Regions from separate parts of the Methylobacter arcticus genome, predicted to be linked through region 2. Evidence: riboswitches for the same ligand, from Rfam matches in the RefSeq annotation. Region 2 holds a riboswitch; the other holds the start of a gene.
What was found. A riboswitch is a leader RNA that binds a small molecule or an ion and turns the genes downstream of it on or off. The one in region 2 is predicted to bind cobalamin.
Positions count from the first base shown of each region.

Region 1: linked by a shared signal. The riboswitch ahead of ABXJ76_RS08970 (TonB-dependent receptor domain-containing protein) and the one ahead of ABXJ76_RS11565 (CbtB domain-containing protein) in region 2 are both predicted to bind cobalamin.

Region 1 covers NZ_CP159583.1:1,852,475-1,868,664, forward strand. Annotated here, with positions in the region: gene ABXJ76_RS08890 (hemerythrin domain-containing protein) at 1-356, opposite strand, end outside; gene ABXJ76_RS08895 (DUF883 family protein) at 1,524-1,784, shown strand; gene ABXJ76_RS08900 (BON domain-containing protein) at 1,952-2,359, shown strand; gene ABXJ76_RS08905 (hypothetical protein) at 2,377-2,889, shown strand; gene ABXJ76_RS08910 (DUF2383 domain-containing protein) at 3,046-3,489, shown strand; gene ABXJ76_RS08915 (hypothetical protein) at 3,825-4,241, shown strand; gene ABXJ76_RS08920 (transposase) at 4,719-5,261, shown strand; gene tnpA (IS200/IS605 family transposase) at 5,353-5,781, shown strand; gene ABXJ76_RS08930 (transposase) at 5,789-6,001, opposite strand; one part of gene ABXJ76_RS08935 (IS3 family transposase) at 6,250-6,713, shown strand; one part of gene ABXJ76_RS08935 (IS3 family transposase) at 6,712-7,831, shown strand; gene ABXJ76_RS08940 (transposase) at 7,810-8,097, opposite strand; gene ABXJ76_RS08945 (glutamate-5-semialdehyde dehydrogenase) at 8,603-9,841, shown strand; gene nadD (nicotinate-nucleotide adenylyltransferase) at 9,842-10,477, shown strand; gene rsfS (ribosome silencing factor) at 10,504-10,857, shown strand; gene ABXJ76_RS08960 (DUF5522 domain-containing protein) at 11,509-11,760, opposite strand; gene ABXJ76_RS08965 (hypothetical protein) at 11,651-12,241, opposite strand; gene ABXJ76_RS08970 (TonB-dependent receptor domain-containing protein) at 12,265-14,097, opposite strand; cobalamin riboswitch at 14,217-14,428, opposite strand; gene ABXJ76_RS08975 (hypothetical protein) at 14,760-15,146, opposite strand; gene rnhA (ribonuclease HI) at 15,514-15,951, opposite strand; gene ABXJ76_RS08985 (class I SAM-dependent methyltransferase) at 15,944-16,190, opposite strand, start outside.
Region 2 covers NZ_CP159583.1:2,423,731-2,439,920, forward strand. Annotated here, with positions in the region: gene ABXJ76_RS11530 (ATP-grasp domain-containing protein) at 1-880, opposite strand, end outside; gene mch (methenyltetrahydromethanopterin cyclohydrolase) at 890-1,873, opposite strand; gene ABXJ76_RS11540 (ATP-grasp domain-containing protein) at 1,879-3,006, opposite strand; gene ABXJ76_RS11545 (beta-ribofuranosylaminobenzene 5'-phosphate synthase family protein) at 3,017-3,979, opposite strand; gene ABXJ76_RS11550 (HAD family hydrolase) at 4,048-4,710, opposite strand; gene ABXJ76_RS11555 (hypothetical protein) at 4,698-5,633, opposite strand; gene ABXJ76_RS11560 (TonB-dependent receptor) at 5,846-8,092, opposite strand; cobalamin riboswitch at 8,212-8,422, opposite strand; cobalamin riboswitch at 8,577-8,805, shown strand; gene ABXJ76_RS11565 (CbtB domain-containing protein) at 8,939-9,136, shown strand; gene ABXJ76_RS11570 (CbtA family protein) at 9,127-9,816, shown strand; gene ABXJ76_RS11575 ((2Fe-2S) ferredoxin domain-containing protein) at 9,813-10,115, shown strand; gene ABXJ76_RS11580 (cobaltochelatase subunit CobN) at 10,108-14,397, shown strand; gene ABXJ76_RS11585 (putative cobaltochelatase) at 14,657-16,190, shown strand, end outside.

The sequences.
Region 1 (16,190 bases), 570 kb from region 2:
TCGCCGAGCACGGTAACCGTTGCGTCGTAGTGGTCGTGTGCTGGTGTCATGGCCTCTAGTTGCGCAATGAGGTTCTTGGCTCCGGCATGTTCCACATCAGCTTCGTCCATCAAATCGTCGTCCTTGATGGCGGCGCGAACCGCCGGGTAAAAGATTTCTTCCTCGGCTTGGGCATGGATAGTCAGCTCCATGCATATCTGCCGAACCACTTCTGCTTTTGCTTTATCGCTGCCATCGCCCTTGGCGAGTTTAGCAAAATCCGCAAATAGTTTTTTTACCTTCTTGTGGTCTTCAGTGAGTAACGTGATGGCGTCCTCTCCGTGCTGCATGGCGGGTTTAAGTGCGGTCTTCGTCATAACTTTGTCCTCAAAAATTCTAAAGGCCAACTTGGGGGTTCCAAGTCATGCGGCTGTTTACGGCTGCGGAATGTCGCGGGCTGCCCCCCCCCCGGACCGACTCAGAAGCTATGTCCCTAGGCGATGGTTCGTCTCGCTTGTAGCTATAGTAGGTTCGTCATTCCGCTAAGTCGGTTCGTTGCCTAACATAGCGTAGGATTTTTTTTGCGGGCTCGGAAACCCCTGCAAATCGGTGACGGCAGCAGACCCCGAATTTATGAAATGATCATCGATCGAGATTGGCCTGGTGCCATTGCAGGCATACTGCAGAGCCTACCGGGCAATAATGGACCGTTGTTCTTGAAAATGCCGGGCTCAGAGGCGTCGGTTAAAAAGCAATCCTGATTAGCAATTGGCCATAAGACAAACCCACGGCAACGCTGTACCGAAAACAGCCCACATCAATACGGACTCGAAGTTCAATAGAACAAGACGCTTTCATTGATCAATTCTGAAACAAAGTCATGGAGGAGGATCATCCATCCAGCTCGTCTGCAATCAGAACCCCGGCTTCAGCATCATTCCGGCAAGTGCGTATGATTGACGTAGATGACAAGGGCGGCATTTCAAGTCGAGTTATACCATCGGGCGCCAAGTGCTACACCCTCGTTGGGTCTCACAATGAGTCTTTAAGCTACCTTGTCATCTACACAAGTATTGGAAGGTTTACCGAAGGAAAATTGAACTAAAAAAGAAATTTGGGAAATCAAAGTAATTTTCAAAAAACCTGAGTCTGGCCAGATAAAAATAGTTTATCTCCAATGTTCGACAACGCACCGACTCTTAGACGGTTTTCCCATAAATTATACCAGCTTTCATCAGGATGTTTTTTAACAGCATGTTTGAATGTAAGCCAAAATCAATAAAAAGACATACATATACACGAATATTTTAGGAGATGTGTCATGGGTAAATATTTTATAGGCTGGCTGGTAGGCGTGCCGGTGATTGTTTTGGTCATTATTTACTTTTTGTTCAATCATTAATCAGTAAATTGTTGGTTTACCCACCTGCCGTCATTTAAAAGACTGTAAAGGTCGGTGTGCCATCTCTGGTCAGCATGGTTTTGAAATCATCAGATGTTAAAACTTAAACTGATCCTTTTGCATTTTTTATAAGGAATCCATTATGAAAGCAACAGAGAAAACCAATACAGTCGATGATACCGTTGACCTCCTTAGATCAGGAGCTCACTCGACTGTCGACAAAGTAGCCAATGCAACCACTCAGGCGGCAGAAGTGTTGGGTCAAAAAGGCGAGCAATTGAAAAAAGTGGAGCAGCAATTTTTAGAAAACTGCCGGGGTTACATTCATAAAAACCCGGTAGCTTCATTAGGTATAGCCGTCGGATCCGGTTTTCTGTTAAGCCGTCTGATGAGCAGTCGCTAGACCATCGACCTGGTTGCCGTGCGATAACAGGTTTTACCGAGCAACAGCGGATTAACGATGCCGTTTGTGGTTAGGTAAAGTGGGTGGTTATTCGTTGAATCAGAAGGATAAAGCCGATGCCATTCAATTATTTCGAAAAAGAAACACTCACTATTTAGGAGATCACTATGTCTACACGCATATTATTAGCTATGTTCACTTTGACGGGCAGTTTAATAATGATGATGGGTACTGTTCGAGCCGAACAGAATACCGCCATCTATTTGGCGGCCGACTCAGCATTGGAAAATACCGAGATCAATGTTCGCGACAAGGATAACACGACGTTAACCCCGGAAGATCAAAAGGAAACCGAAGGCGATATCAAAATCACGGCTGCCATACGGCAAGCTGTGGTTAAAAATGAGTCGCTATCAGTCAATGCGCAGAATATAAAAATCATCACCCGTAATGGCGTGGTGACTTTGCGCGGGCCTGTTGAAAGTGAAGCCGAAAACATGAAACTGCAAGACATCGCCAGGCAAACGCCTGGGGTAATGCAGGTAAATAATCAACTTGAAATTAAAGCGCCGTAAAGGCCCAGGAGAATCACATGAAAGCAGTTTTTTGTATCGCCCAAAATACCGATCAGGCAGAAATCATTGTTAATGACCTGACTAGGGCTGGTTTTTCATACAATGATATATCGGTGCTGTTTCCCGACAAATCCACCACCAAGGATTTTGCGCATGAAAAGCACACCAAAGCGCCGGAAGGGGCTGCTATCGGTGGCACAGTCGGTATGAGTACCGGCGCTGTGCTCGGCTTGCTGGCCGGGATTGGTGCTTTGGCTATTCCAGGCGTCGGTCCGTTAATCGCCGCAGGACCCATTATGGGTGCCTTGAGCGGAGCGGCAGTAGGCGCTGCCACCGGCAGTTTGGCGGGTGCTTTAATCGGGCTGGGTATTCCGGAGTATGAAGCCAAACGCTATGAAGGAAAAATCACGGGAGGCAATGCTTTGATTTCTGTCCATGCGGCTACCAGCGAAGCCGTTGATAAGGCAAAAAAAATATTCGAGCGCAACCATGCCGAGGATATTTCCTCAACTGAAGAAAAGTCAGTTTAAGCTTGATGATGCTATTGCGCCTCATCAAGAAATAATCACGTGGTAGGAGTTTTATTATCTGATGTTACGCACCGACTACGAATTATCAATAACTTATGGTCATTTTTTGCTTTGTAAGTTATTGATTTTTGGTTTGCCTGCGTAACATCAGTTATTATGCATAACATTGAAACACTCAACAAATTGCTGAAAAATGAGTTATCAGCAACGGAAACTTATCAACAGGCTATGGATAAACTCGGGGAAGATGCCGAACTAGGCGGATCGGAGTATCTAGAGCCAATTTATGAAGATCATAAAGATGCGGTTTCCAGTTTACAGGAACAAATACGTCAACTCGGGGCAACTCCCGCTGAGGGCTCAGGCGCGTGGGGAACTTGGGCGGAAATAGTCCAGGGAGGCGCTAATATGCTGGGTAAAGAAGCTGCACTAAGGTCTTTACAGGGCGGAGAAAAAAGTGGCGCAGAAGCTTATGAGGAAGCGTTGCAGGAGACTGAGCTGTCTTCAGATATTCGCTCTTTGATTGAAACAAAGCTGCTGCCTGCTCAACAAGCGCATATTCGAACTTTGGATCGGCTTTTGGGCGCGGAAACTGATTAGGTTTTCCAGCTTAGCAGGCAGTTTTTAAATGAAGTCAGCGTGAACTCAAATTGATTCGCGCTGGATTTATTTATTGTGTGACCGGATTTTAAAGAAAAGCCCAACTCACTTAATTACTATTAAAGCTGATCAGCAAGGATCGTCAGCTATACGAATCCATGTCGGTATGACGCCTACTTGAGGGGTTGCCAGTGTGACTGATATTGTAAATTGATAAGACGTTAATTGTCTTAATGTAGCGGAATAGAAAGAAATGGCGAAACACAAGTAATGAATGTATTGCTGCGATATTATGCGGCGAAGCCTTTTTGATATTTTTTCAATAGGAGTCACCTATGTCTATATTTAATGCTGAAGATTCAACAAGATCTAGCCTGGATCGCGTCCGTAGTTCCACCGCTGCCCATGTGAACGAAGAAATAGATCATCAAACGGATATAAATATTCACCGTTATAAAGGCAAAAGCAGGGCAGAAATTCTTGAGCGTATTCAAATGCTGGATAAGGAATGGGATATAGAGCGAGTGCTTGAGGTCAATGCCTCTACTTTAGCCCTATCCGGCCTGATACTTGGTTTAACCAAAAATCGAAAATGGCTATTCCTGCCCGGCATTGTTTTGCCGTTTCTTTTGCAGCATGGCTTGCAAGGATGGTGCCCTCCCTTACCCCTATTACGCTGGCTTGGTATCCGTACCCGGGGAGAAATCGACCGTGAAAAATACGCGCTTAAAGCCCGACTGGAGAAAAGCTGAGCTGAGTTGATTCTATTTAGAACAAACTTTTGTTACAACGAATACTGCTAAAAACCTACCTGATGAGCAATAATCTTTAGCCAATTTGTAACAAATACATAACTCACATTCATGTTGCCTGGATAATACCGGCACAAATCTGTCTGTAACAGATTTGCATTAACCCGAAGGGTGTCAGGAAAAATAAAATGACGTGAATCCATGCTGGTATAACATTGTCTTCGTTTAGCTGAAGCCGCTGATAGGACAGGTATCAGTAAAAATTTCTTCAAAACAAACAGTGATTACCTGGATAATCAGGCACATTGTTGATAACTGTTTTTATGTCATTACCTCCAATGTAGAGACAAAGGTTAAATACTAAAGTTTCGGAGTTTAAAAAATACAGCAAGGCATTGATAAATAAATAATAAAGTGTCCTACAAGAGTATAATTACGGTTAGTTGAAGACCCAATCAAACTCAAGTAGGACGCTTAATGAATCGTGCCACAAAAATGACAGAACTACCAGCGCTCACCGTAGATTTTCTGAACGCAAAGGGAATATTAATCGATAACGTCTTCGCCAGCCTCTGGCGAGAAACCGGCATGAAAACCCTGTTAAGCCGCGCCGGCTTTAACAAACGGTCAGGGACGCCGATGCATGAAGTCATCTATGGACTGATGCTCTGGATATGGCTGAAGAAAGAGTCCATTGGCATGTTTGCTCGGGAAGGCTTGCAGGGCGCCATGGGCAAGGATGTCTTCTATGGCACGATCAACCGGGAAGACCTGAATTGGCGAAACTTTCATGGGCAGACCGCTGCCAAGACAGTCCAGGCCTTTAAAGCGCCCGGCAAAAAAGCCTTCGTGGTCGATGACACCGTTGCGGGGCGGTTTGGCAAAAAGATGCCGGGCATATCGAGCCATTTCGACCATACCCGCGGGCGGCACATGATGGGGCAGCAAGTACTGACATTAGGCTTAAGTTGCGATGAGGGCTTTGTACCGTTGGACAGTGAATCGTTTATTAGCCCGTAGTAAGGTTAAAACCACCGCCTTTTAGGCGGTCAGATTTATCTATGATTTTTTGACGTATGATATTGCTCTGAACTGAAAAGTAGGGGGGCTTATGGATTACCGTTATGGAAGTCATACTGTTTTTAAAATTCAATATCATTTTGTATTTGTCACAAAATATCGTTATAAGGTGTTGAAAGGTGACGTTGGTTTGAAAGTTCGTGAACTGATTAGGCAAACCTGTGAAGCCTTTGAAATAGAAATTCTGAAAGGCGTTATCAGTCAGGATCCTGTCCATATTTTGGTTTCTGCGCCACCCAATTTGGCACCGAGCGAAATTATGAGGCGAATCAAAGGCAGGTGTTCGATGAAGCTGTTCGAGAGTTTTCCTGATTTGAAAAAACGCTATTGGGGTCGTCACTTCTGGGCACGGGGTTACTTTTGCGTGACTTCTGGTGAGTTGACAGATGAAATGATAAAAAATTATCTGGAACATCATTTTGAACCCAAAGGAGATGATAATTTTAGGACAGAGTCATGAACGGGTCTTATGACCCGTATCCGGGCTTTAGTCCATTATACGAACCCACCAGCTTTAGCTGGTGGTTGTTCAGTCCCCGACATTCCAGCCACTCCCTCAACTCGTTTGTGTCGTAAGCTCTGTCCGCCAAAACGGCTGAGGCATTAACGTTTTCCAGCAAGGGTATCGCTCGCTTGCATTCAGCCTCTTGCCCACCTGTCAGGATGTACTTAACCAGCATGCCCAAGGCATCACAGAGCGCGTGAACCTTGCAGCCAAAACCACCTTTGGAACGTCCCAGTGCTTCATTCTTGGCGGAGCTATTTGCCGCCCAGCCGCACAGGCATGCGCTCTAATCACCGAGCCATCCATAGAAACATCCTGTAAATCAGCCACTTCAGAAAAATGACTTAAGAGCTTCTCCCATCCCCCTGCGTCAGAATAGTTGTCGCCTCAAATTTTAAGAAAAAAGAAAATTTGAGATTAGAAATGAAAAAATATAAACGGTATTCAGCAGGCTTCAAAGAGCAGGCATTGGTAAAAGTTTACAGTCGTGGCAATGAACAATCGATTCAGTCCGTCGCAGACGAATTGAACATCAATTTAACTACCTTGAAGGCTTGGATGAAACAAAGCGAACAGGACGTCAATAAACCTGCACAACCGAAATCAAAACGCCCCGAGGATTGGAGCCCAGAAGAACGTCTTGCCGCTTTGCAGCAAAGCTATAGTTTACTTGGCGAGGACTTAAATATCGGATGCCGTGAACGAGGCGTTTTTGCCCATCAACTGGACCAGTGGAAAACTGATTTTTGTAGTCAGGGTGACTCGGAAGACCCGCGTGAAGAAGCACGAGTCTTACGTGCATTGAAAGTGGAAAATCAAAGCCTTGAGCGCGAACTATTGCGTAAAGACAAGGCACTGGCAGAAGCCGCAGCGCTCTTGGTTCTGCAAAAAAGTTCCGAGCGCTCTTGGGGGGAGAGGTCGAATGACTACCCACGAAGAGCGCAAGCAAGTGATTGTTTTACTGAATGAATCGATAACAGCGGGGGTACGCCAAGCTAAAGCCTGTGAAGTGCTAGGTTTGAGCGAGCGTACCTTACAACGCTGGCAGGTTAACGGGACTGTCTGCTGTGATCAACGTCCATTGCGTAACTATCAACCGCCACACCAGCTGACAGCAATCGAGCGCGCCGAAGTATTGGCTGTCGCCAATTCCGATGAATTCGGCCATCTGCCACCGAGTCAGATCGTGCCGCGGCTAGCCGATCAAGGTAGCTATCTGGCTTCTGAGTCGACCTTCTATCGCATACTGCGAGAGGAAAATCAGCTTGCCCACCGTCGAAGCGAACGCCCTGCTCAAACACGTACCAAACCGCGTGCAATCTGTGCCACAGCGCCTAACCAGCTCTACAGCTGGGACATTACCTACCTGCCATCGCTTATCCGCGGACAGTTCTTCTATCTTTATCTATTTGTTGATATTTTCAGTCGAAAGATTGTCGGTTGGCAGGTGTATGAAGAAGAAAGCAGCGCCTTGGCTGGCGAACTGTTACGCGATCTATGTCATCGTGAAGGCATACAGTCAAAACAGCTTATCCTGCATTCTGATAACGGCAGTCCCATGAAGGGATCGTCTATGCTGGCAACCTTGCAGCAGCTCGGTGTTATGCCTTCCTTTAGTCGGCCGTCGGTGAGTAACGACAATCCTTACTCAGAATCGTTGTTTAAGACCTTGAAATATCGCCCTAAATATCCGTTAAAGCCATTCGCCGATGTCACAGAAGCACGTCAATGGGTCATGGGGTTAGTGGAATGGTACAACAACGAACATCGCCACAGCGCTATCCGCTTTGTCACCCCAGCGCAACGTCATGAAGGTTTGGATGAAAACCTTCTGGATAACCGTAAAACCGTCTACGGGGCTGCTCGTGCTAAACATCCGCAACGCTGGAGCGGATGCACTCGGAATTGGCAAAGAATCCAAGCAGTCCACCTTAACCCTGATAAGGCCGAAACAAAAAAAGATGAGGCCAGGGAGGTGATTATTCAGACCCAAAAAGCAGCGTAAGTTTTAACCGTCGAGGCGACAACTACATTGACAATTTCCGCCCATGCGCCATTGGTGCACCAGCGTGAAAATCGCTTGAAGATGCTATTCCACTTACCCTGCGTTGGCGGCAAAATCCGCCACTGCGCTCCCGAACGTAATATCCATAAGCAGGCACTAATAAATTGTCTGCAAGTATCTGGCTGACCGATACGAATGCCTGTCAATTTCTTTAAGTTTGCCAATATACGCGCCCACTCTTCATCGCTTAAATTTATCCGGCTCATGTTACCAAAAATAACAAATTCTACCTGATTGGCGAAACGTCAACAGAACCTAGCATTGCCGAACTCAAACGTTATGAGTATTCAAAATAATTATTGCCCCCGTCTCACCTTCGGGTTTGGGTCGTAAGAATCCGATCAATTCACAGCATTGCGTCAATTCTGGAGCCAGGCTTTCATTTGCAATTAAAGTGAGCCCGCGACAATGAAATGCAAGCCGGTGCCGATAAATGCAAGCTCATTTGCAGATAATGTGAGCCGGAGTATATTTTCACTTGCAATTATTGTGAGCCAAAAACGGCGCTGATTGCGAGCCCAACCGATTTCAAAAGCGAGCCGTTACAACTATTAATCTGTTATGACTTGAGTTTGGTGTTTAATTTACCTCATAAAACTCTTTAATATCCGATAGTTGTTACATTTAAAGACTGTCAAATCACCGGATTAAACGATATAATTGTGTACAACAATCATCCTGTTAGAGAATACAGTGGATATTAAAGAATACATGAAAATGCTTGGTCAGCAGGCCAGGAAAGCAGGACTGAAAATAAGCCGTACCGAGTCTGGTCAAAAAAACCTGGCCTTGCTGAAAATTGCCGAAGCCATTGAAAATGGGCATGAATTGTTGATAGCGGAAAATCGCAAGGATTTGGATGCAGGCAAGAAAAATGGCCTGGATACGGCTTTGCTGGATAGGCTGGAATTAAAACCAGCCGGTATTCAGGCAATGGTGGAAGGTTTAAAACAGGTCGCCGCATTACCCGATCCGGTCGGTGAAATCAGTGACTTAAGCTATCGGCCTAGCGGCATACAGGTAGGCCAAATGCGTGTACCTTTGGGCGTGATTGGCATTATTTACGAATCCCGTCCCAATGTGACGGTCGATGCGGCGGCTTTGTGTCTTAAATCGGGTAATGCCTGTATTTTAAGGGGCGGCTCCGAAGCCATATATTCCAATCAGGCGATTGCCGCATGCATATCTCAAGGTCTGGAAGCGGCAGGTTTGCCGGTGGATGTCGTGCAAATCGTGGCGACCTCAGATCGCGCGGCGGTAGGCGAATTGATCACCATGAATCAATACGTCGATGTGATCGTACCACGCGGCGGCAAAAGCTTGATCGAGCGTATTTCTAAGGACGCAACGATTCCGGTAATTAAACATCTGGACGGTATTTGTCATGTTTATATCGACGATAAAGCTGACCTAGACAAAGCGGTAAAGATTGCTGTCAATGCCAAAACCCATCGCTACGGTGTTTGCAATGCAATGGAAACCTTGTTGGTTGCCGAGAGCATTGCCGCAAAAGTATTGCCGCTATTAGCTGAAAAATACAGTGGAAAAGGCGTTGAATTACGCGGCTGTCTTAAAACCTGTTCCCTGATTCCTGCGTGTATTAGAGCGACAGAAGAAGACTGGGACACCGAATATCTGGCGCCGATTTTGTCGATCAGGATTGTTGACGGCATCGATCAGGCGATGGAGCATATCAATCAGCACGGCTCAAGGCATACCGAAGCGATTGTGACCGAAGATTACACTTTGGCGCGTCGGTTTTTACGGGAAGTGGATTCCAGTTCGGTGATGGTGAATGCCTCGACCCGCTTTGCTGACGGTTTTGAATATGGCCTAGGTGCTGAAATCGGCATCAGCACCGACAAGCTGCATGCCCGTGGCCCAGTGGGTTTAAAAGGATTGACCTCGTTAAAATATATCGTGCTAGGTGACGGCCATATCAGGCAATAGATGATCGGTATCTTCGGCGGCACTTTCGATCCTGTTCACTACGGACATTTGCGGTCAGCGCTTGAAGTTAAGGACATCTTCGGGTTAACTGAAGTTCGGTTGATTCCCTGCGCTAATCCGCCGCATCGCGAGCAACCAGCCGTAACAGCGAAGATGCGCGTGCAGATGCTGGAGCTGGCCATAAAAAATCAGCCGGATCTGAAAATTGATACCAGGGAACTGGACAGATATGGTTTGCATCAAGCACCGTCGTATATGGTCGACACACTGGAGTCTTTAAGGCAGGAGTTTCTAACCGACCCCTTATTATTGTTTATCGGCACTGATGCGTTTAAATATTTAACTGGCTGGTATGAGTGGCAGCGGTTATTTGACTATGCGCATATTGTAGTAATGACCCGGCCGGGTATTGAAACACAGACACTCAATGATTTTTTAAAAGTTCGATTGACTGGAGAAATCAAGGATCTGATGCAAGTGATCTCAGGAAAACTATGCTTTTCACACGTCACCCAACTGGATATTTCGGCAACGGCTATCAGGAATATAATTGCAAGAAAACAAAATCCGGGTTTTTTATTACCCGATGCTGTCATAGAATACATCAAGCAACACCAGCTTTACGAGACACATTGATCTCATTTTTTACACTAGGAATTTGAATGCAAGCAGAAGAAATATTGAAAATTGTCCAGGAAGTTTTGGATGAACGCAAAGGGCAAAACATAACGACACTCGATGTTCGAGGCAAAACCAGTTTTACCGATTATATGGTGGTAGTGACCGGTACTTCGGATCGTCACCTGAAGTCCTTATGTGATTATGTAGCAGAGAAATTGAAGGAAAGCGGTATTAAACCGTTAGGTATTGAAGGTGATCTGGGCTCAGACTGGGTATTGCTGGATTTGGGTGACGTGATTGTTCATGCGATGAACGCTCAGGCGCGTGGATTTTATCAACTTGAAAAATTATGGTCGGTTGATGACTCTAAAGAAAGCGAGCAGCAATTAGGTTAGTTAAAAACTTCTTTACAGGTTAGGTTGCCTTCTGTTCGGCAATCTAACTTTTTTAGACTTCTAAGTTTGTCAAAAGACGGTTATCAGGAGTTTTGCAAATACTGCTGTTCAAGTAGCGTTAAATAGCATTTATCCGTGCTCGTTAAAAAGTGAATTAACGTCGCGCGCGTCTGCAGGTTTAAAGGTTTGCTGTTTTTGATTCACCCAAATATTCCTATTCCTATTCCCATTCCCATTCCAATAACCTTCTGTTTACTTTCACTCACTCACTCACTCACGGCTTCTTATTTTTCGTCAGAGCATAGCTTAAACTATTGTTTGGATTTTGGGGTCCACTATAACGACGCTTGGGGGCAGTTGTAGGCATAGCAGCCCCTTGATTTTTTAGCATTATTGGATATTTTAAACTTAAAACTTATATTATTTGATAATAGAATCTTTATAGTTACTTCTGTAAAACGTACTTCAAAAAGGGTGCCTTTAACATGGACACGAAGATCAACGACAATCTTATTCTCGTTTTTCGAGAATAGCTTTTGTGACAGCTCTTTCATATTTTCTTCGGCAAGCGCGAAGTAGGCACAATCAGTGATTGTGCCACCCAGATTATCAACCGTCTCACAAGTGGTAATCTATTGAGCTAATTTTTGTTTATTTATTAGTAATATCAGTCTTTTGTTGTGTATCGTTATCATAACCGTAAGGGCAATGACGACAACCTGAATGGCAACAATAACCACGTTTCAAGTGATATTCGGCTGTGTAAACTACCCAGCCGTCTTCACGATAAAAATCAACTTCTTCTGTCAAGTTCTTCATAGTTGGGTCGCGTATCAAACAGGGCATTGAATAGCTTAATAATTGACAAACCTGCAACCGTATAGCATAAGGCATAACCAACATAAGGCGGATAATACTGGGCTACGCGTGCAAAATATTGTGTCCATGATACATCCGTATAACGCCCAGAAAGCATATAGAAGCTGCCGTTTGAAATGGCAAAGGCCGCCGATGTTGCCAGTATCAGGAGACCAAGCTGTATTGCCAGATCGGCCGTTTTCAGAGATTTAAATATCGAACAGTAGCCGCCTGCAAACCACATAACCGCATAAGTAGGAATCAGGAAGACATAAGCAGGTGATACACACCAGCTACTGGTTCCGTTTGCGATAGCGATATAATCAATCAATCCCGCCATAATCAGCAAGAAGACAAACAAAGCTTTTTTGCGGTAAAAACCGGCAAAGAAAAAAACGGCCAACGAGGCATCGGGCAGATGTAATAAGTCGCCAAAATGATGAAAGCGTGTCAGTACCATCAGCGCAATCAGCGCAATCAGGGGAATAGGTAAATACTCGACGTGTAGCCGTTGTTTTATCTTCATGGTGTTATCTCCAAAAGTTAAGGTTAGTTGTTATAGTGGATTGAAAGAAAGAAGTTACGGTCTGCGGTATTGTAGGTATTGATGGTTTGATACTGTTTATCAAGCAGGTTATTCAGCTTTACGTTCAGCATCCAGTTTTTATTTAAATGATAGGCAGTGCGTAAATCAACGGTGACATAACCGGCAACCTTAGTTTTGTTCAGTGCATCATCAAAACGGTCGGCCTGAGCCAGTACATTAGCACCCAGATCAAATTTTCCGAATGAGCGCGATAAATCATAAGATAAGGTTTTTTCAGTCCGGCGCGGCAGTCGCGCATTAGTCTCCCTGTTTTTAGGGTTTAACAGATTCATGTTTAGTTTATTATGCCAATCCATGAATTGAACCCCGATTTCGGCTTCAATGCCGTCAATTTGTGCCTTGCCGATATTTTCTGGGCTGGATAGAAAAGTTGTCGGGTTCGTTATCGTCACGATCAAGTTATCGATATTGGTATGGTAAGCTCGCATCTCCCATTGCAGCCAATCATGTTCACCGATCAGACCCGCTTCGAAAGACGTTGATTCTTCGGCTTTCAGCGAGGGATTGCCGAATTCCGGAAAATAAAGCTGATTAAATGACGGCGCTTTAAATGCATTGCCAAAACTGGCAAATGGGCTAATGCCGTAGTTTCCATTATAACGCCAGCCGAAATTACCGGTCAGCTGGTCGCCGAATGCCTCGTTTTTATCTCCGCGTACTGATGCATTGATAAAGTGGTCGTCAAGAATACGGCCGTGCAATTCAGTAAAAATACCCACATCATAGCGGGAACCTTCGTTGAAGGCGGATGAACTGTCTACTTGATCTAGCCGGTAATCGGAGCCGATAATTAATTGATGGGTATCCGACAAGGCGATTTCATTCAGCCAACTGGTATTCCAACGGGTACTGTTAAACCGGCTGGAAAATGCTCCGCCAGGCGCAAAGTTGTCACCTTCATCGCGGCTTTGTCCGAAGCGCAGAATTGAACGCCAGTTGTCAACAATATCGATGTTACCGGTGATGCCGACAACTTGGTTAACAAATTCGGTTTTTTCTTGGGAATTGCCGTCAAATTCAGTTTTTCCCTCCGCCCGCATAAAAAATGCCTCAACTTTGGCATTGTTGTCAAAACGATGACCTAATCGGGCATTCAGAGCCGTGTTCAGGTAACCGTCCTTATCCGGCTGATTAACGCCGAAGCGTCCCGGAATAGGCTGTCGGGAATTAAAACCCTGAGAACCGAACTGCGATGAACCCAAGGTATACCAACTGTTTTTCCATTTACCGCTGACAGTGCCGGAAGCGCGGTAAGTATCATAGGAACCGCCGCCGACATCCAGGGTGACGCTGGGCTTATCCTCTAGCCCGCTTTTGCGGGTAAAAATCTGGATAACCCCACCTATTGCTTCCGAACCGTAAAGACTCGATTGAGGTCCGCGAATAATTTCCACCCGCTCGACCTGATCGATCGGAATAAATTGAAAAGGTGTGGTACCTGAGGTGACAGAGCCGACTTTAATGCCGTCAATCAGCACCAGTACGTGGTCGGAATTGGTTCCACGCATGTAAATATTGGTATCCTTCCCGTAGCCGCCGCTTTGCGCCATGTCGATTCCCGTCGTGCCACGTAACAGTTCCGGCAGGGTTTTAGCCTGTAAGTGCTCAATGTCTTTTCGGGTATAGACAGTGGCCGCAGCCGCCAGCTGATTTTTAGCCGTCTCTGTTCGGGTTGCCGTAACAACTAGATTGGGAAGATTTTGCGGAGTTTCCTGCGCATGTAACTCGGGATTAAAACCCGTGAGTAATAATGATCCGAAGATGAGTTTTTGCATGTGTCCTCTCTGCGCCGCCCGCGCATAATGGTTGATTTACACAACAGAGGACAATAGAAAACGAGAAATGACGCAAACGCGAAGCTGCACTGTCACTTTCGCAGACAGCCCTCCGCTGTACCGAATTAAACTTTCGGGCCGGTCTCCGGGCTTATAAGTGGCGTTAGCCTGAATCATCACCTTCCCATGCGTGAACACAGTGGCATCTCGATGAAACTTTTACTTATATACCGTTGCGGGGGCAGCGTCGGATTCGGTCAAAACCTTACCGACTTCCCGTTTAACCATTGGGTCTGAAAAACCCTCCGGAACCTGAAAGCAGAAATGATTATAAGGAGTAGGGAGGATAAAGCAAATTTACGAGTTGGTAGGTTAGAGTTAAACAGTTCGCCCTGAGTAGTCGTGAGCTTGTTGAATGATCGAACGGGACTGAGCAGGCAGATTTGGATATGTATGATGGTATAAAGGTTTTTTGGATTTTGTGTAATTAGCTCCAAAACTAAAATTGAATTTGACCGTTTCACCGCTACCGCAAAAATTATGGAACATCAAAATATTTGCGGCGCGATAACAACAATTTACTGAAATGAAAATAATTATCTTAACTTTTTAATAAATTGGTTGGGATAATAGAAGAGTATTACACGTTAAATTTTAAAATTTTACTTTTTAATAAAGTAATAATATCCGCCGAATTTTCCTTTTAGGGTCATGTTTTTGTCGTCTTTGTCTACTAAAGTAAATAGATCGAATCTGCTATTTCCGACAAGATAAACTTTTAACTTACCATCGTCTATTTCATAATTTACAGGCGGTTGATCATAGTATGTGCCGTCACGTGGAATATGCAAAATCGTTACTTTATCGTTTTTAAATACCCAAGTATCTTCTCTTTTGACCGAATCTTTATCGGTTATAAAATTTTTGCTGTGATCCAGTTTCCAAGTACCTTCTACTTCTTTGGTAGATTGTAGGGTGATATCAGCATAAACAGCGCTTGTAAAGACAGATAAAATTAATAGCCCAGTCGCTAGATTTGTTTTTTTCATGTTTACTTTCCTAATCTTAATTTAAATAATAGTGAATTATTTTGTTCGTATACTTTAGAGAATCCAAGTGTTTTTGTATCGCGTAACAGAATCTTGAAAACGATCCAGTCACTACGGGAACGCACTAAACTTTAAAGCGCTGTTCGATACCTCGGTATCGAAGCCCAGTATGCGCCGGAAAGAGTTGGATAAACAGCGGTTTGTTATGTGTTCCTGGAAGAGACTGTTTTTAAATGGCGTTATTTAACCCCAGAAAATTTTATGCATTGCTCTACCTTAATGCGGTACGAAGCGTGAATTTGTAAGGATGGTTACTCACTTTGTCTATTGATCGCATACATCAGGCAATTTAAAGTATCGGTCCTGGTTACCTTAAAGAATCAATACCAAAATTAGCCAGTTCATCCGCTCTGTCGTTATCTTTATCGCCTGAATGACCTTTTACCCATGTCCACTCAATATTATGTCGTTGAATGGCTGCATCCAACCTGCGCCAAAGATCTTCATTCTTAACTGGGGCTCTGGAGGCGGTTTTCCAGTCGCGTTTTTTCCAGTTGATCATCCATTCGGTAATGCCTTGCAGTACATATTTTGAGTCGGTATTGATTCGTACGGAACAAGGCTTGGTTAGGGTTTCCAATGCCTGGATTGCCGCCATCAACTCCATACGATTGTTAGTGGTATCGGGGTCGCCGCCAAAAAGTTCTTTAACAGTACCCTTATAGCTGAGTATAACTCCCCAGCCGCCCGGTCCAGGGTTGCCTTTACAGGCACCATCGGTATAAATAATGACGGAATTAGTCATGTCTATTTTTCTGTGTTGTGGGTGAATTAAGTGAGTTTACCAAGATTGAACGGGGGGTTAGCACTTTTACTGGTGTTAAGGGAATTAGATTGTAACGGCGTTTGATAGCTTTAATCGCATAGGCGGTTGATGTGAGCGAGTATCCTCGTGTTATGAATTTTCCATGAGTTGATTTTACCGTATCCAAATTAAATTCCGAGGATACGATTACTTCAAAATTTAATAATTTTAGCCAGTCT
Region 2 (16,190 bases):
TCTTGCGGGTGATTAAATCATCGACCATCAGCTCGGCAACATTGACATCGCAAACGCTTTCCAGGCCTTTCCATGCCGGTATGCTATTAACTTCAATGACCGTAGAGCGCCCTTCCCTATCACGAATAATATCGACGCCGGCATAATCCATCGCCAATGCAGTCGTCGCCTTAACGGCCAAATTTACCATTTCCGGCTCTAAATCGATCAGCTCGCAGGTCGCGCCCCTGGCAACGTTATTCAGCCAGAATTTTCCGCGCCTGCGCATGGCGGCAACCGCCCGGCCGTTAATCACAAAAACGCGATTGTCGGAAAAACCGACGCCTTCGCATTGAACGAAACGTTGCAGATAATAAACGCCATGACTGCCGGTTAACCAGAACAGGTCGGTCGTTTTTTCAATGCGGCGTATGCCTTCGCCCTGCGAGCCGAACAGCGGTTTACTGATCAGCAGATTACCCTGCTTTAATTCAGCTGCCGCAATCCTTAACGCTTCTTCCCGGTCACGCAGCACCCAGGTCATCGGCGTGGGCAATCCCGCATTATGCAGCAGAAAACTGGTCATAGCCTTGTCGACACTACGCTCTACCGCGTGGCCGTCATTGTAGACAGGAATCCCCATGGCCTTTAGCGCATGCAGAACATCCAAATACAACACGACCTCTTCAAGCGAACCGCCGGGAACGCCGCGGACAAAAACCGCATCGGGAAGCGCGTGCTCGAAGCCTGGAATCAGGATCGGCAGTTGGCCGGGTTCGATGACAAACCGACATTGAGTCAACGAAACGTAGTCTGCGCTATAACCCCGACTGGCAAAGGCCAGGCTTAATTGCTTGCCATGCCAGCCGGGATCATCGGTAAAAATCGCTATACGACCCACGCTGATGCTCTACGCCCCAAACGATTGGTCCAGCAAGACATTGTCCAGCCTGCCCGCACGGAAACTTTTTCCGGATTCTACCGCAGTCACAATGACGCTGGCAGGACTGAACAGCATCGCATCGATTTTAAAGAAGTCGTATTCATATTGCTTGAAGATTTCCGCAAACGGTTTGCCGTAATCTTTAGAGGTTGAGCTGGGCAGTTCGTTAGCCAGCTTTTCAGCCGCTTCATCGCTGCCTTTGACAAAAATATGCACCTGTCCGGCGAACAAAATCGCGTCATTGGTACGCCCCATGGCTTTGACAAAGTTAGGGTGCGGAGGACAGATAGGCGCACTGCCGCTGCCGTCGATAATATTTTCCAACGGAAAATGCAGGGCATGAGCCTTGTGCATAGCCACTTCAAGCACCCGCGCCACCACTTGCACACCGCCAGCCAGACTGCTGGTCGGCGTCACGATGATAGTTAGCTTGGACGGATCGACCTTGCAGGCGGCAGCCACTTTTTCGACGATTTCAACCGGCGGCAGCGCATCATTTTCAATCACCAAAACCGTAGAATCATGGCTGTCCTGATAATCCAGCTCTTTGTACAAGTCTTCAACCGGCTCCTGTTTGCCGTTTTTTAACTTGGTTGCCATTGCACGAGCGGGGCCTGAGCCCAAGGCATAATATTTCTCATGCGACAAGCTCCAGCCCGCATATTGACTACCCAAACAGCCCAGAACCGGATTGCCGGTGTGCACATTCACCGACAACGGCCAGTTATCGGTATAAGTGCTGTGATTGATGGTGACGGTACCCATGCCGCCAAGGCAGATTTCAGCAATAATGCGTCCCGCCTCGATGCCGCCCGGCACGTTAATGCCCGCATCGATGATCGTGCAGCCATTGGCTAAGGTTTCCACACCCAAACGCAATTTGTCGGCATGATCGAGCAAATGCTGCACCAAGGGTTGGGTCAATTTATTAACGCTGGCTGTATATTCCATGAGAGTCAAAACCTTTCTAGTTTATTAAGGATAAGTTGTTGTTTAATCAGCAGCTGTACAGCTGCTGATCGTGAGTGTTTTTGGTGGGCAATAATACTGCAAATCGGCCGCCTTGTGGGAACAAATGCACCGAACGCAGGCAAATCCATACACCATTCGGGCCATTCGAATCGCTCTGGAATGATTAAATCACGTTCAGCATAAACGATTTGATAGCCGCTCTGCGGGGGCGATTGTAGGGGCGACTTCAGTCGCCCAGCTTCTGGTGACTTGGCGACTGAAGCCACCCCCACAAACGCTCCCTCACAGGATTGAATATGCCGAGCCAGCAAACCCTGATCATATAACTGCATACTGGCTGAGGGCCGTGGATTGATTTCCAGAACATAACTGCAATCATCCGCATGAATAAAATCCAGCGAATTCAATCCCTTTAGCGCAAACACCGGAACCATCTGCTTTAGCCAAGCCGTTATCACCGCTTTGTGCGCATCCGACAAATCACAGCTATTGCTCACGCCTGAAAAAACAAATTCCTGAGCCTTACTTAAACGCACAGACCACTGGCTATTAAAGCCGACGACTTGCACTTGCTGCCCGTCAGCCAGAAACAGTACCGAATGTAACGTACCTGCTTGAAATTTTTGCCAGTAAACCGAATTATCGACACTGTCATCAGCCTGATAACGCCTTATCCCGACACCACCCTGTCCTTGCATAGGTTTAAGCAACCAACCCTCTACGCAATCAGGCGCATCAAAAACAACCTCAGGGTACGGAATGTTTAACTGCTTCAGTGTCGAAAAAAACGCCTGCTTATCCAGCTGCCCGGAAAAAACATCGGGATCATTGCCCAGCAACACCAATCGGCTATTCAGATAATGCAAGCTTTGGGGGAAACATTCAAAACCGCTGCCGTAAATGACATCGGTGACAGCATAGCGCTCGATAAAATAATCTACGGCAGGAGCCAAGTCTCGCTCGGCCAATGACTTTACCTGACGGAAATCTTCCGCTAAAGCCTGCATGTCCAGATCGGCAAACAGGTCAATGACCAGGGGCTTCAAGCCAATAGTGGTCGCCGCCTGCGCCAGCATGCGTCCTGAACTGGCAACAATCAGTACCGTTTCCATAAGTCAGATGCTAGCCCACAAAAACATCCCCTCCACTGTTCCGCGCACTGGCAACAACAAAACTCAAGTTATCGAAATGCGCAAACTCCTGTCTGGCCTGATGGGTGATTGATTCCGCCAACTCGGCCCCGTCAATAGCGCAAAACCCGGTCGGCCCCCATGAGGTTTGACCGATAGCAACCGCACCTTGCCGTTCCAGCCATTGCATGGCCGCCGCAACTTCGGGGCTGGTAAAAACGCCGCCCTGAGCCGAGGAAAAATGTTCGCCAACCGAGCGTTGCAGCTGGCTGATCACATCGCCAAATTGAATAATATCGTTTTCGGCCACCGCAGGCAGACCCTGCATCAGCAATAGATAGCATAAGCGTGCCGCTTCCTGCTGGGGAAAAGGCGGCAGCTCTTTAAATGCCTGTATTTCCTGCTGACCGTGCAGACCCTGACCGCGCTGATCGAATACCAGAATAAACCGCCAGTCGTCCGGTACATCCATGTGCGCCAGCACCGGCGGGGTGATGGTTTTTTCGCCGCGTCCGCCATCGACAACCAGTCCGCCCTGTTCAAAAACGCCGATGCCGATGCCGGAGCGCAACCCCCGATCGGTCACAGCGGCGATTTCGCGCACGCTAAGCCCCAAGCCGTAAAATTCATTCAGCGCCTCGCCGATTGCCAGCGACATTTGCGTGCCTGAACCCAAGCCCACATGCTCCGGGATCGCGGCTTCAATGGTTATATTGAGCTTGTCGGATACGTGCAGCGCCTTACACAATAGGGACACACACTTTCTTGCCCGCTGTGCGGCAGGGCCGGTAATGGTCAGTTGCTCGGCGCCGGTTACCGACAGGCTGGTGCTGATTTCATTAAGCGCAACACCGATGCTGCCGAAATGTCGGCCTAATGATCCGCTTAAATCGATAAAGCCCATGTGCAATCTGGCAGGGGCAATGACTGAGACTTTAGAATGTTGGACTATCAAAGGTTATGGCTGTATTTATGCTGCAAAAAATTGCTCGAAGTATACATGATCGGCCTATCGGCTGCGAACTAAGCGCAGATCGCGTTCATCAATTGAACCAAATCGTCCATCATCAAATCGCACAGCTCAATGGTCTGCGGATCGACCGGCGCTGTCGACGGTATAAACGCCGAAACAGCTCCCGCTCTAAATGCCGCCAGAATACCGGCATGCGAGTCTTCAATCACCAGGCACCGACTGATATCCACTTGCAATACTGCTGCGGCTTTTAAAAAAATATCCGGCTCCGGCTTACCATGCTGAACGTGATCGCGGCTGATAATGACTGAAAAAACCTCTTTGATCCCGGCCAGTTCAAGGCATTCCAGCGCATTAACCGCCCGACTGTTAGTTGCCAAACAATAGGGTATTTTTTGCCGGATCAGCACGTCCAGCAATCCGCTAAAGCCGTACTTGATATTGATGCCGTGGACATTAACATGATCACGCCAGCAATCGCCGCTGAGCCGGTTAAAACTTTGCAGGTCAAATTCGGCCCCGCAATAGGCTATCAGTTTCAGCGCTATATCCTGATAATGCAGCCCTGACAACGACCGCCAGAAATCTTCGGAAAAATCGTAGCCCATTGCACTTGCAGCCTGTTTCCAAGCGACAATGTAAGTGCTCTCGGTATCCAAAACCAAACCGTCCATATCGAAAATAACCGCAGCAAAATCAGCTAACTTATGCACTGAATAACCTTGATATATTCCCCGTGCGCTTCACGGCTGGAGCCGACTACAATACGCTGAACGCCCTGTTCCGATTGTTCCAGAACGCCCGACACTTCGACCCTTTCGCCGCTGACGGCCTGCCCTGTATAGGTCGCCGTAAAGCTGACGATAGCACTGATCTGCTGATGATCTATTTTAAATTCAGCCGGATAATCGAATGAGTGACTATCGTCAATCACCCTGCACTGCAAGCTAACCGCACCGTATTTTTGATAACTGATAGTCCCAGAACTTGCGCTATCATCGATAAAATTCAAATCGAATTTCCGCCCGTCGATCACGGCCTTGTTGCATTTACGCCGTTCGTGCCAGACATAGTCATCGAAACTCAACTCGCATGACCGGCGCGCGTAAGATTGCTGCCAATCCTGCTCATTCAGTTCTTGCAACTTTCCCAATCCAATAAGCTTGCGGGTAATGGCCCTGCATTGGTGAAAAACCTCCCGGTCGTAACAAACCAGATCCATATCCGAAGCTTGGTTTTGAACGCCAACCAATATTGACCCCGTGATTCCGGTTTGCATTAAATCCAGCCCGTGCTGCCCAAATAACCCGCACAACCGGAACAAATCCCGCTCGACAGCATCATGCCGCATTGATTGCATCAGCTGCTGCAATCGGTGTTTGGGTTGATGATGCTTGACGACCCGGTCTACGGCGACCGCATGCAAATGCGCATCCAAGACCGGAGAATAATGCAGATAATCGGGGTGGTTGTGTTCGAGGAAGTCATTAGCCTCTACGGTCTGATATTTTTTCCAGCCGCAAGGTTCGCGCACATAACGTAAAAAACACAACACCTTGCCATCTTCCAGGCCCCGCTCTACCACAGCGAAAATAAGCCCTTCAGCGGTTTCAATGAAATCTTTGGCAAAAAACATGATTTGGAAATAAGTGGAAGGAAAGCGTAAATGTAAATTTTAACCGATGTTGCCTCATCTAAGGAATTTTTACCACGGCGGTCGACTGACCGCGTTCCGCTAAGTAAGTATGGCCTGTAAAGGCGCAATAGCAGCTTTATCGCGTATTGCGCCCTACAAATTGCGCCTCACCACGCTGTTGCTCTGTACGAAAGGTTTTGCGTGGTTAAGCCTTAAAAATTGACAGTAACAGTCGCTCGCACCATTCTCGGTTCGACAGGGTGTTTCATGATATCCGTCTGCGGTGTGGCTCCGGCGGGATAGGCATATTGATAAGCGTAGGCAATATCGTTGGCGGTCGAGTCGAAAATATTGAAAATATCAAAGTCCAGCTTATATTTTTTCTGTTTGTAACCCGCACCCAAATTGACGATGCTGGTAGAGCCGGCCCAATACGTACCCGACGAATCTAGCGGCATGTCGCCAAAATGGCGGAAGCGTACCGTGCCGAACAGACCGTTAGGGGCAACCACGGTAGCGCCGGTTGTAATGACCCTGCCCACCGAGTTGGGCACATAGTTGTTGACTTCACCGTCTGGAGTCGTCACATAACGCGTCGAAGTCAACGCAAAGTCGGCATCCAGCGTCAACCAATCGGTCGGCTTGTAGTAATTGGTCCATTCAACGCCGTAACGATGGGATTTTCCGCGCACCTCGGTTGTGCCGGCATCGCCGGAAAATACCAACTCCTGATTGCTCTCCAGCCACCATATTGCCAGGGTGCTATTCAAGCCTTTGATAAAGTTGCTGCGAATGCCGGTTTCAGCGCCGCGCGACTGGGCCATAGGCGAGATCTTGGCGGTACTGCTGTCTAGTGCGGCACCTGTAGCCGGATCAAATTGCAGCGTAGTGCCGCGCGCATCGTTGGAGTGGTAGCCGAAACCGCCATTGACAAAGTATTCGGTATTGAACCAGGGACCGATAATCAGGCTTAGCTTCGGACTGACTAGCGCTTGCCCTGCATTGCCTGAATTTGCCGCATTCACCTGAGGATCATGCATGGCCGTGTCGAGCACCGTGACATCGTTATGGATAAAATTCCCCCTTAAACCGGCGATGGTGCGCACTTTTTCATGCCAATAGGTCTGGTTTTTCAGATAAACGCCGGCAGTGGTCTCGCTGACATTGCTGTGGCTGACAACATCTACCAGCTGCCTAGCCTGAGTGCGATCCAAACCCAAGCCCATGATTTCATCGTGACGAAACTGAAAACCCACAGTATTGTCCATATCAAAACCGAACAGCTTGTTATAGCGGGTATGTTCGACATTGCCTCCGGTTTGCACCCGACGTTCAAACTGGTGTAACTGGTCGCCGTTAACCGGGTTGTCCGCATAACCGGTAGAATTGGAATAGAGGTTTACATCGTAATAAAGCGCATAGATATTGGCGTCATTTTTCCAGTTATCGCCTTTGTTCCAAAGATTGGTTGAAAAGCTGTAGCGGTTGGTTTTGCCGCCATCCGTAGGATCCATCGTGCCGTAAAGGCCGAGCGTGCCGCTACCGACCAAGGCTTGAGGGATCGGATTGGTTGCGGTCCAGTCGTTGGTATAGCCCTTCCCGTTAACCGACACCCCCCAGTCTTCCTTATCGAGCGTGTACCGCAGCATGCCGTTGAATTTTTTCGAAGCCTCCGGCTGCTGCCAGACGCCGTCGTAGAAATTAAATTCGCCGGCGTAAAGTAAGTCTCCGCTGCCGACTTTGTTGGAATTGGCTAGCAGGGTGCGGTAATAACCGAACTCGCCGCCGGTAAACTTCAAAATGCCTTCAGGCAATTTGTCCATCGAGAACATTTTCGAATAACCGGCTGATGAAAAGTCGCCGACTTCCGCATAATACGGTCCCTTGCCGTATTCAATCTTCTTGACCAGTTCGGGAATGACGCTATTGATGTCCATATAGCCCTGCCCGTGGGCATGCGTGGGCATGTTCATCGGAATGCCGTCGACGTAAGTCGTAAAGTCGGTGCCGTGGTCGAGATTAAATCCGCGCAGGAAATACTGATTAGCCTTGCCGGATCCGCTGTGCTGGGTAGCTACAGCGCCGGGAATAACTTCCAGCAGCTCGCCGTTACGGGAAAGCGGACGGTATTCAAATTGTGCCTGACTGACTTCGCCCTGAGATGCCGATCCGGTTATACCGATCAGGTCTTTTTCTCGCCCTGCTTCGACGACTATTTCATCAAGTTCCAAAGGTTGAGAGTCGGCGTTAACCATCGCGCAGTTAAGAGCCAGAAAAACACCGATACCAACGCAGATTGTAGCGTTTTGCTTTTGTTTGACATGCATGGCAGATCCTGTTCTAACTGCCAAGCTGGACATGATAACCCTCATATCGGGAAGATTTTTCGGGGTTTCCTGCGGATGTAACTGGGTATTAAAATCCGTAACTAATAATGGGTCGAAGATAAAATTTTGCATGTGTCCTCTCTGCGCCGCCCGCGCATAATGGTTGATTTACACAACAGAGGACAATAGAAAACGAGAGATGACGCAAACGCGAAGCTGCACTGTCACTTTCGCAGACAGCCCTCCGCTGTACCGAATTAAACTTTCGGGCCGGTCTCCGGGCTTATAAGTGGCGTTAGCCTGAATCATCACCTTCCCATGCGTGAACACAGTGGCATCCCGATGAAACTTTACTTATATACCGTTGCGGGGGCAGCGTCGGATTCGGTCAAAACCTTACCGACTTCCCGTTTAACCATTGGGTCTGAAAAACCCTCCGGAACCTGAAAGCAGAAATGATTATAAGATTTTGTTTTGATAAAGCAAATTTACGGCGTACTGCCTAACCCTGTAAAAAGTTACTCATTCGTCAGATAATCTCCCATTGCTGTTGAATTAAGCCTTCATTAGCAATGCCTCAACGCTTGCTAGTTTTTTATCGAGTGAATATACTAGCCCGGTAAAATTTGCTTTAGGTATTCATGGACTATCGTCCGCAGAATTGAAACGGGAAGTCGGTGAGTTTGCTTAAGATGCAAACAAAACCCACGCTGCCCCCGCAACGGTAAACAAGTAAAAGGTTGGCAAACGCCACTGTGCGATGCATCGGAAGGCGCTAACATAGGGCAACCGGCCGGTCGCCCCTACTTGTGAGTCCGGAAACCGGCCTGAAGTGATAATCGAATTTGTGCGCGGAGGGCGCTCAGATGGATTGCTCTCTTCGCGTCCGTCCTGCACTTTCTCCCTCGTACAGATTATTCCTGCCGGTAACGCGCTTGCGTTAGCGGCTTTGCTGTCTCTTTATCCAGGAGAAACCCCATGTCATCAACACCTGTTTTGCTTGATAACGCTCAAACTCAAGCCCGTTCCGAAGCTTTAAAAGACAAAATATTTCCTGCCATGCTGGTCGGCATGTTGGGCTTGGCACTGTTGTATGCCGCCGGTTTTTCTGACATTGCACCCTTACATAACACTGCACATGATGGACGACATTCCGCCAGTTTTCCGTGCCATTAATATTTAATCTGACTACCTTCAGAGAGCTGCTTACTGCGGCTCTCTGGACCGGCTTGCTGGCGGGTTTGTTGCTAACTGCCGTTCAGCAAATTCAAGTCATCCCGACCTTGCTCCAGGCCGAAGTGTACGAAGAACAGGCCGCAGTCGTTGCCACTACGGAAAATAGTCATAAATATGAAGCATGGCAGCCTGAAAACGGCTGGGAGCGGACATTTTTTACGGCGGTAGCCAATATCGCCTTGGGCGTTGGTTTTGCCTTGCTGATTGGCGCGATCATGTGTTTGCGCGGCCGTCCGGACAACTGGCGCATGGGGCTGCTATGGGGACTGGCGGGCTACACAACCTTTTTCGTCGCGCCGTCTTTAGGATTGCCGCCCGAAGTTCCCGGCACAACAGCTGCCGAACTGACAGATCGACAAAGTTGGTGGCTGATCACTGTACTCGATACCGGCTTCGGGCTGTCATTACTGGCTTTTGCCAAAACCAAAACGTACCGGTTTTTCGGTGCGGTGTTACTGGTATCACCCCATTTAATCGGTGCTCCGCAACCGGAAGTTCACGGCAGCGCCGCGCCTGCCGAATTAGCACAATCCTTTATCGCCGCTACCGTTTTTGCCAACGCTGTTTTTTGGCTGGCACTAGGCGGTTTGATGGGACAGTTTTACCAAAAAAGATCATGAGAACCCACGACAAACATGTCTTGATGTGTACCGGCTCGCGCTGCTCTGATGACAACACCCCACTGTTCCAACAGCTGGGTCAAAAAATCGATGCCCGCCCCCATCTTAAAATAAAACGCACCCGCTCAAACTGTTTTGCGGTCTGCAAAAACGGCCCTATCCTGGTCGTTTATCCTGAAGGCGTCTGGTATTCCTGTACCGACGAAGCAGTGCTGGAACGCATCGTCAGCGAACATCTGGAAAATGACATCGAAGTCAGCGAGCACGTTGTTCACCGCCTGGGTACCGGCGATGTCTGACGACTGCATGGATGCAGGAGGTACGACCCCATGGACGGGGAAGGTAGAGCAACGCATGGAGCGGTTGCCGAGAGCAATGCAGGGAGCAATTGCCGATATAAACCGACCTATTGCATTACTGACCCACGCACCCAACGATCTGATGGTGCTGCAAAGCGCCCTGGCGCAAATGCCGGAAGGTTTCCCGCAATGCACCGGTATTAACTTGCAGGCACTGGAAAGCGATGCGCAAATGGCCGAGCTGTTGGCGCATCAGCTTACTCCAGCCCGTATCGTCGTGCTGCGCGTGTTGGGGCGTCTCGGCAGCGTGCCCGGCTTTGCCGATCTACTGCGTCAGACTAAAAAGCAGGGGCAGCACTTGATCGCGATCAGCGGCACCGGCGAGCCTGACCCCGAATTGGCGGCGGCATCCACCGTATCATCCGATGTGCTGCATCAGGTACAGGCCTATTTTCAGGCCGGCGGCAGCGTCAATATGGCGCAACTGCTGCGCTACCTTTCCGATCATTTTTTGCTGACCGGCTTTGGCTTTGAACCGGCTGTCGATTTGCCCGAACACGGCATTTATCATCCTGATCTGTCCCAAGGCGCCAATATAGACGACTGGCTTGCGCTGCGAACTCCAGACAAGGCCAGCATCGGCATCGTGTTTTACCGCGCCCACTGGATGAGCGGCAACACGCGTTTTATCGATGCGCTGGTTGACGCTTTGGAAAAACGCGGCCTGAACGTATTGCCCGTATTCACCTCGTCATTACGCGCAGGTCATAGCGAGAATACGTTACCTAAAGCCTTGAGTTATTTCAGCGGCCATCAAGGCACACATATCGACGTGCTGATCAACACCACCGCGTTTGCGATGGGCGAAATCACCCCCGGCGGAGCCACACCCGCAGGCTGGTCGGTGTCGGTGCTGGAGCAACTCAATGTGCCGGTACTGCAAGCCATCACCAGCGGCATGATGCAGCACCAGTGGGAGCAATCGGCGCGCGGCCTCAACCCGCTGGATGCGGCAATGAACGTGGTATTGCCGGAATTCGACGGCCGCATCATCACCGTGCCGCTGTCGTTCAAGGCCAAAGCCTCCGGCCCGTCGAACGAACTGGTCGAATACGAACCTCTGCCGGATCGGGTCGCGCGTATTGCCGGTATCGCCTCGCGCTTTGCACGGCTTAAACATCTGAACAATGCCGACAAGCGCATCGCCTTTGTGTTCACCAACTCCAACAGCAAGGCCTCGCAAATCGGCAACGCGGTCGGACTGGATGCACCGGCGTCATTGATGCGGATACTGCAAGCCATGCAAACCGCCGGTTATAACATCGGCGAACTGCCGGACCAATGCGCCGGGAGCGCATTGGGATGCGAAAGCACCCGAAGGGTGAAGCACTTGGATGTGCTTCATCAAAGCGGCACCGCGCTGATACATGATCTGATCGACCGTTGCGCTTACGACAATACCTATCTGACTACCGAACAGCTAAGCCATGCCGTCGGCCGCGTATCGGCCGCCCAATATCAAGCATGGTTTGACGATCTGCCTATTGAGATGCAGGACAAAATGACCGCGCAATGGGGAGATGCGCCGGGCGAAGCCTATGTGCATGACGATCATATCGCGTTGGCAGGCCTGGAACTGGGCAACAGCTTCGTCGCATTGCAGCCGCCGCGCGGTTACGGCATGGATCCCGACGCGATCTACCACCAACCCGATTTGCCGCCCACCCACCATTACTATGCGCTGTATCGCTGGTTGCGCGACGAATGGAAGGCCGATGCGATTGTGCATGTCGGCAAGCACGGCACGCTCGAATGGCTGCCGGGCAAAGGCGTTGGCTTGTCGGAAAACTGTTTCCCCGACGCGCTGTTGGCCGACATGCCATTGTTTTACCCGTTCATCATCAACGATCCCGGCGAAGGCGCACAGGCCAAGCGCCGCGCCCATGCGGTCGTTGTCGATCACCTGACGCCGCCGATGACCACCGCCGACACTTACGGCGCATTGGCGCAACTGACCCAACTGGTCGATGAATATTATCAGGTGGAAGTGCTCGATCCGACGAAGTTACCGCTGTTGCAGCAGCAGATCTGGGACTTGGTCAAAGAAACCAACCTGGATGCCGACTTGCAAGCCCGGCTGTTGCACCATGACCATGACCATGACCATGACCATGATCACGATGACGACCATAACCATCATGGACATCATCACGACCATGACGATGATTCTCATGATCACGAGCATCACGGCCATGACCATCATGAGCATGAACACGATGATGATCACCATCATGACGATAGCGAGGGACACCGTGATCATCACAGTCACCATGATCATGCACATGACGAACATCATCACGATCATAACGATGAACATGCGGAGTGCCACCACGGGCACCATCATGACTACGATCCAGATCATCACCCTCAAGAAGACGGCCTGCCCGAACTGCTGACCAAAATGGCCGGTGCCGATGTCGCGCATTTGATCGAAGATCTGGACGGCTATCTGTGCGAACTGGGAGCGGCGCAAATCCGCGACGGTTTGCACATACTCGGACAAGCGCCGGAAAACGAGCAACGGGTAGATATGCTGGTCTCGCTGACCCGCTTGCCGAATCAGGACATCCCCGGACTGCCCATTGAAATTGCGCGGTTATTCGGCCTGAGCATGGACGCATTGCTAGAGCATCAGGGCCGCCGATTGGATCAAGCAAATGTCGAACTTGAAAAACTGGCTGGACGGCCTTTGCCTACCCACGCCGACGTACTGGAAACCATCGAATTATTAAGCAAACGCTTATTCACTGAATTACAGATACACGCTTACTCCGAATCAGCCATAGACCTAGCCATCAGCAAAACCTTCGGCAACAGCACTACCGATTGCAACCCGATAAAACAAGTGCTGAACTTTGCCTGCCAAGTACTGGTGCCCAATCTTACCCGCGCCACCGACGAAATCGATAATTTGCTGCGCGGCCTGTCCGGCGGTTACGTACCCGCAGGCCCCAGCGGGTCGCCGACTCGCGGCATGGCGCATATCCTGCCGACCGGACGCAATTTTTACTCGGTCGATCCGCGTAGCGTACCCTCTCAATCCGCCTGGCGTGTCGGCCAGCAACTCGCCCATGAAGTGCTATCGCGCTACGTCCGCGAAACCGGCGATTATCCCGAGAGCGTCGCGATCAGCATCTGGGGCACCAGCGCGATGCGCACCCATGGCGACGACGTGGCGCAGATTTTAGCGCTACTCGGCGTGCGCCCGGTGTGGCAGACTGAAAACCGCCGCGTGACCGGCGTCGAAGTCATCCCGCTGGATGAATTAAAACGCCCGCGTATCGATGTCACGACCCGCATCAGCGGTTTTTTCCGCGACGCTTTTCCGCAACTGATCGATTTGATTGACGACGCCGTTAATGCCGTGATTGCGCTGGACGAACCGCTGTCGCAGAACTTTGTGCGCAAGCACTATCTTGCCGAACTGGGCGACTGGATAGGCCAAGGCCTGTCTGAAGATGAAGCCTCGCAGCGCGCCGCTTTCCGCATCTTCGGCGCAAAACCCGGCAGTTACGGCGCGGGCATATTGCCGCTGATCCAGGAAAAAAACTGGCAGGCCGATACCGATTTTGCCGAAGCCTACGTCAACTGGGGCGGCTATGCCTATGGGCGCAGCCAGCAGGGCGATGATCAACGCGACGCGTTCCGTACTCGCCTGTCCGGCGTTCAGGTAGCACTGCATAACCAGGACAACCGCGAGCACGACATTTTCGACAGCGACGATTACCTGCAATTTCACGGCGGCATGATAGCCACCATCCGAGCCTTGACCGGATCGCAGCCGCGCAAGTATTTCGGCGACAGCCACGATCCGTCACGGGCGCAAGTGCGCGATTTGAAGGAAGAGACCTTGCGGGTGTTCCGCTCGCGCGTGGTCAACCCCAAGTGGCTGGACAGCATCCGTCGTCATGGTTACAAAGGCGGCTTGGAGTTGACCGCGACCGTCGATTATCTATTCGGGTACGATGCCACCGCGCAGGTCATGGACGACTGGATGTACGAGCAAGTCGCCGAAACTTACGCGATAGACCCGGAAATGCAGCGCTTCCTCGAACAAGCCAATCCGTGGGCGCAAAACGCGATAGCCGAACGCCTGCTGGAAGCCGCGACCCGCGGCATGTGGGCCGAGCCAAAGCAGCAAACGCTGGACGCGTTACAAGATTTATACCTGCATAGCGAAACCTTGCTGGAGGCGCGCGGCGAAACACCGCGCGGGGCATAATGATTTTTTGTCCACGAAATACACGAAAAGCACGAAAATATTCATATAGCTGTCAAGATTCCATTAACACCAAAATGACCTTGACGCTGGAGTGCAGGCTTCGCCTGCTTTGGCAAGCAAAGCTTGCACTCCGGTCAGTTCCTGCTAGCCAAGAACTCCAGGAGCTGGTTCCCAAGCTCCTGCTTGGGAACCCAGTACGGGAAGCTAGAGCTTCCAAGACTGCATTCCCAAGCAGGAGCTTGGGAACGAGCGTAACCAAATGAACCACGCCACCTTCCCTTTTTCCGCCATCGTCGAACAAACCCAGCTCAAGACTGCGTTGCTGCTGTGCGCGGTCGATCCGTCCTTGGGCGGCGTACTGATACGCGGCGACAAAGGCACCGCCAAAAGCACCGCGGCGCGGGCGCTGACCGGCATTCTGCCGCTGATCGAACGGGTTGATGGGTGCGCATTTAATTGCGCTCCCGGCGTGCCCTATCAGCACTGCGAAACATGTAATCCTGTGGGCGCGAATTCATTCGCGCTTTTAACGGCAGCGCGAATAAATTCGCGCCCACAGCCCGTGCCTTTCATTACCTTGCCGCTGGGCGCAACCGAAGACCGCGTTATCGGCACACTGGATTTGGAGCAGGCGCTTAAAGGCGGTCGGCGCGTTTTCAAGCCCGGCTTACTGGCTGCGGCGCACCGGGGCATACTCTATATCGACGAAGTCAACCTGCTCCCCGATCATCTGGTCGATGTGCTGCTGGATGCGGCGGCGATGGGCGTTAATGCGGTGCAGCGCGAAGGCCTCTCGGTCACCCACCCTGCCCGCTTTACGCTGATAGGCACGATGAATCTGGAAGAAGGCGATTTGCGTCCGCAATTGCTGGACCGCTTCGGGCTGATGGTTGAAGTGACAGCACCTCGCGACAAAACCTTGCGCTCCGAAGTCGTGCGAAGGCGCATCGCCTTCGAGGCCAATCCCACGGCTTACGCCGCCAACTGGATGCAGCAACAGCAGGAATTGCGGCACAGACTGACAACGGCGCAGCAGTTGCTGCCGGAAGTATTGCTGGATGATGCGCTGCTCGACCTGATCAGTCATTTGTGCTGCGAATTCGAGGTAGCCAGCCTTCGCGCCGACATCGTCATGCACAAAGCCGCGCGCGCACTGGCCGCGCTCGAAGGCCGCTCGCAGGTCACGCCGCAAGACGTGCGCGGCGCGGCAGAACTGGTGTTGCCGCATCGGCGCAGGCGCAAGCCGTTCGAGCAACCGGGGCTGGATAAAGACCAGCTCGATGAGCTGATGCAACAGGCGTTACAGCCGCCGGATCAAAGCGAATCCGGCGCTGAAGATACCGAGCAGGAAAACGATCAAGATAACGGCGAGTCGGAAGACCAACAACAAGTCTTCGCCGCCGCGTCTGCCGTTAATGTACGACGCATCGAAATCGATACGGTTGCCAATAGGTACGCCTCCGGCAAGCGCAGCACGGCACCAGATGCCCCGCGCGGCCGTGTCGTGCGAGTCGTGCAGGACCAAAATCCAAGCAGTCTCGCCGTCGGCGCGACCTTGCGTAGCGCGGCGCTTAGAGGCTCCGACAACTTTCAGGTGTTGAAAAACGATCTGCACCAACAAGTCCGGGCAGGCAAAAATGCCAACCTGATCTTGTTTGTCGTCGACGCCTCCGGCTCCATGGCTGCACAGCGACGCATGGAAGCGGTCAAAGGCGCAGTGCTATCGCTGCTGACCGATGCCTACCAGCAGCGCGATGAAGTCGCGGTGATCGGCTTTCGCGGCGAATCCGCCC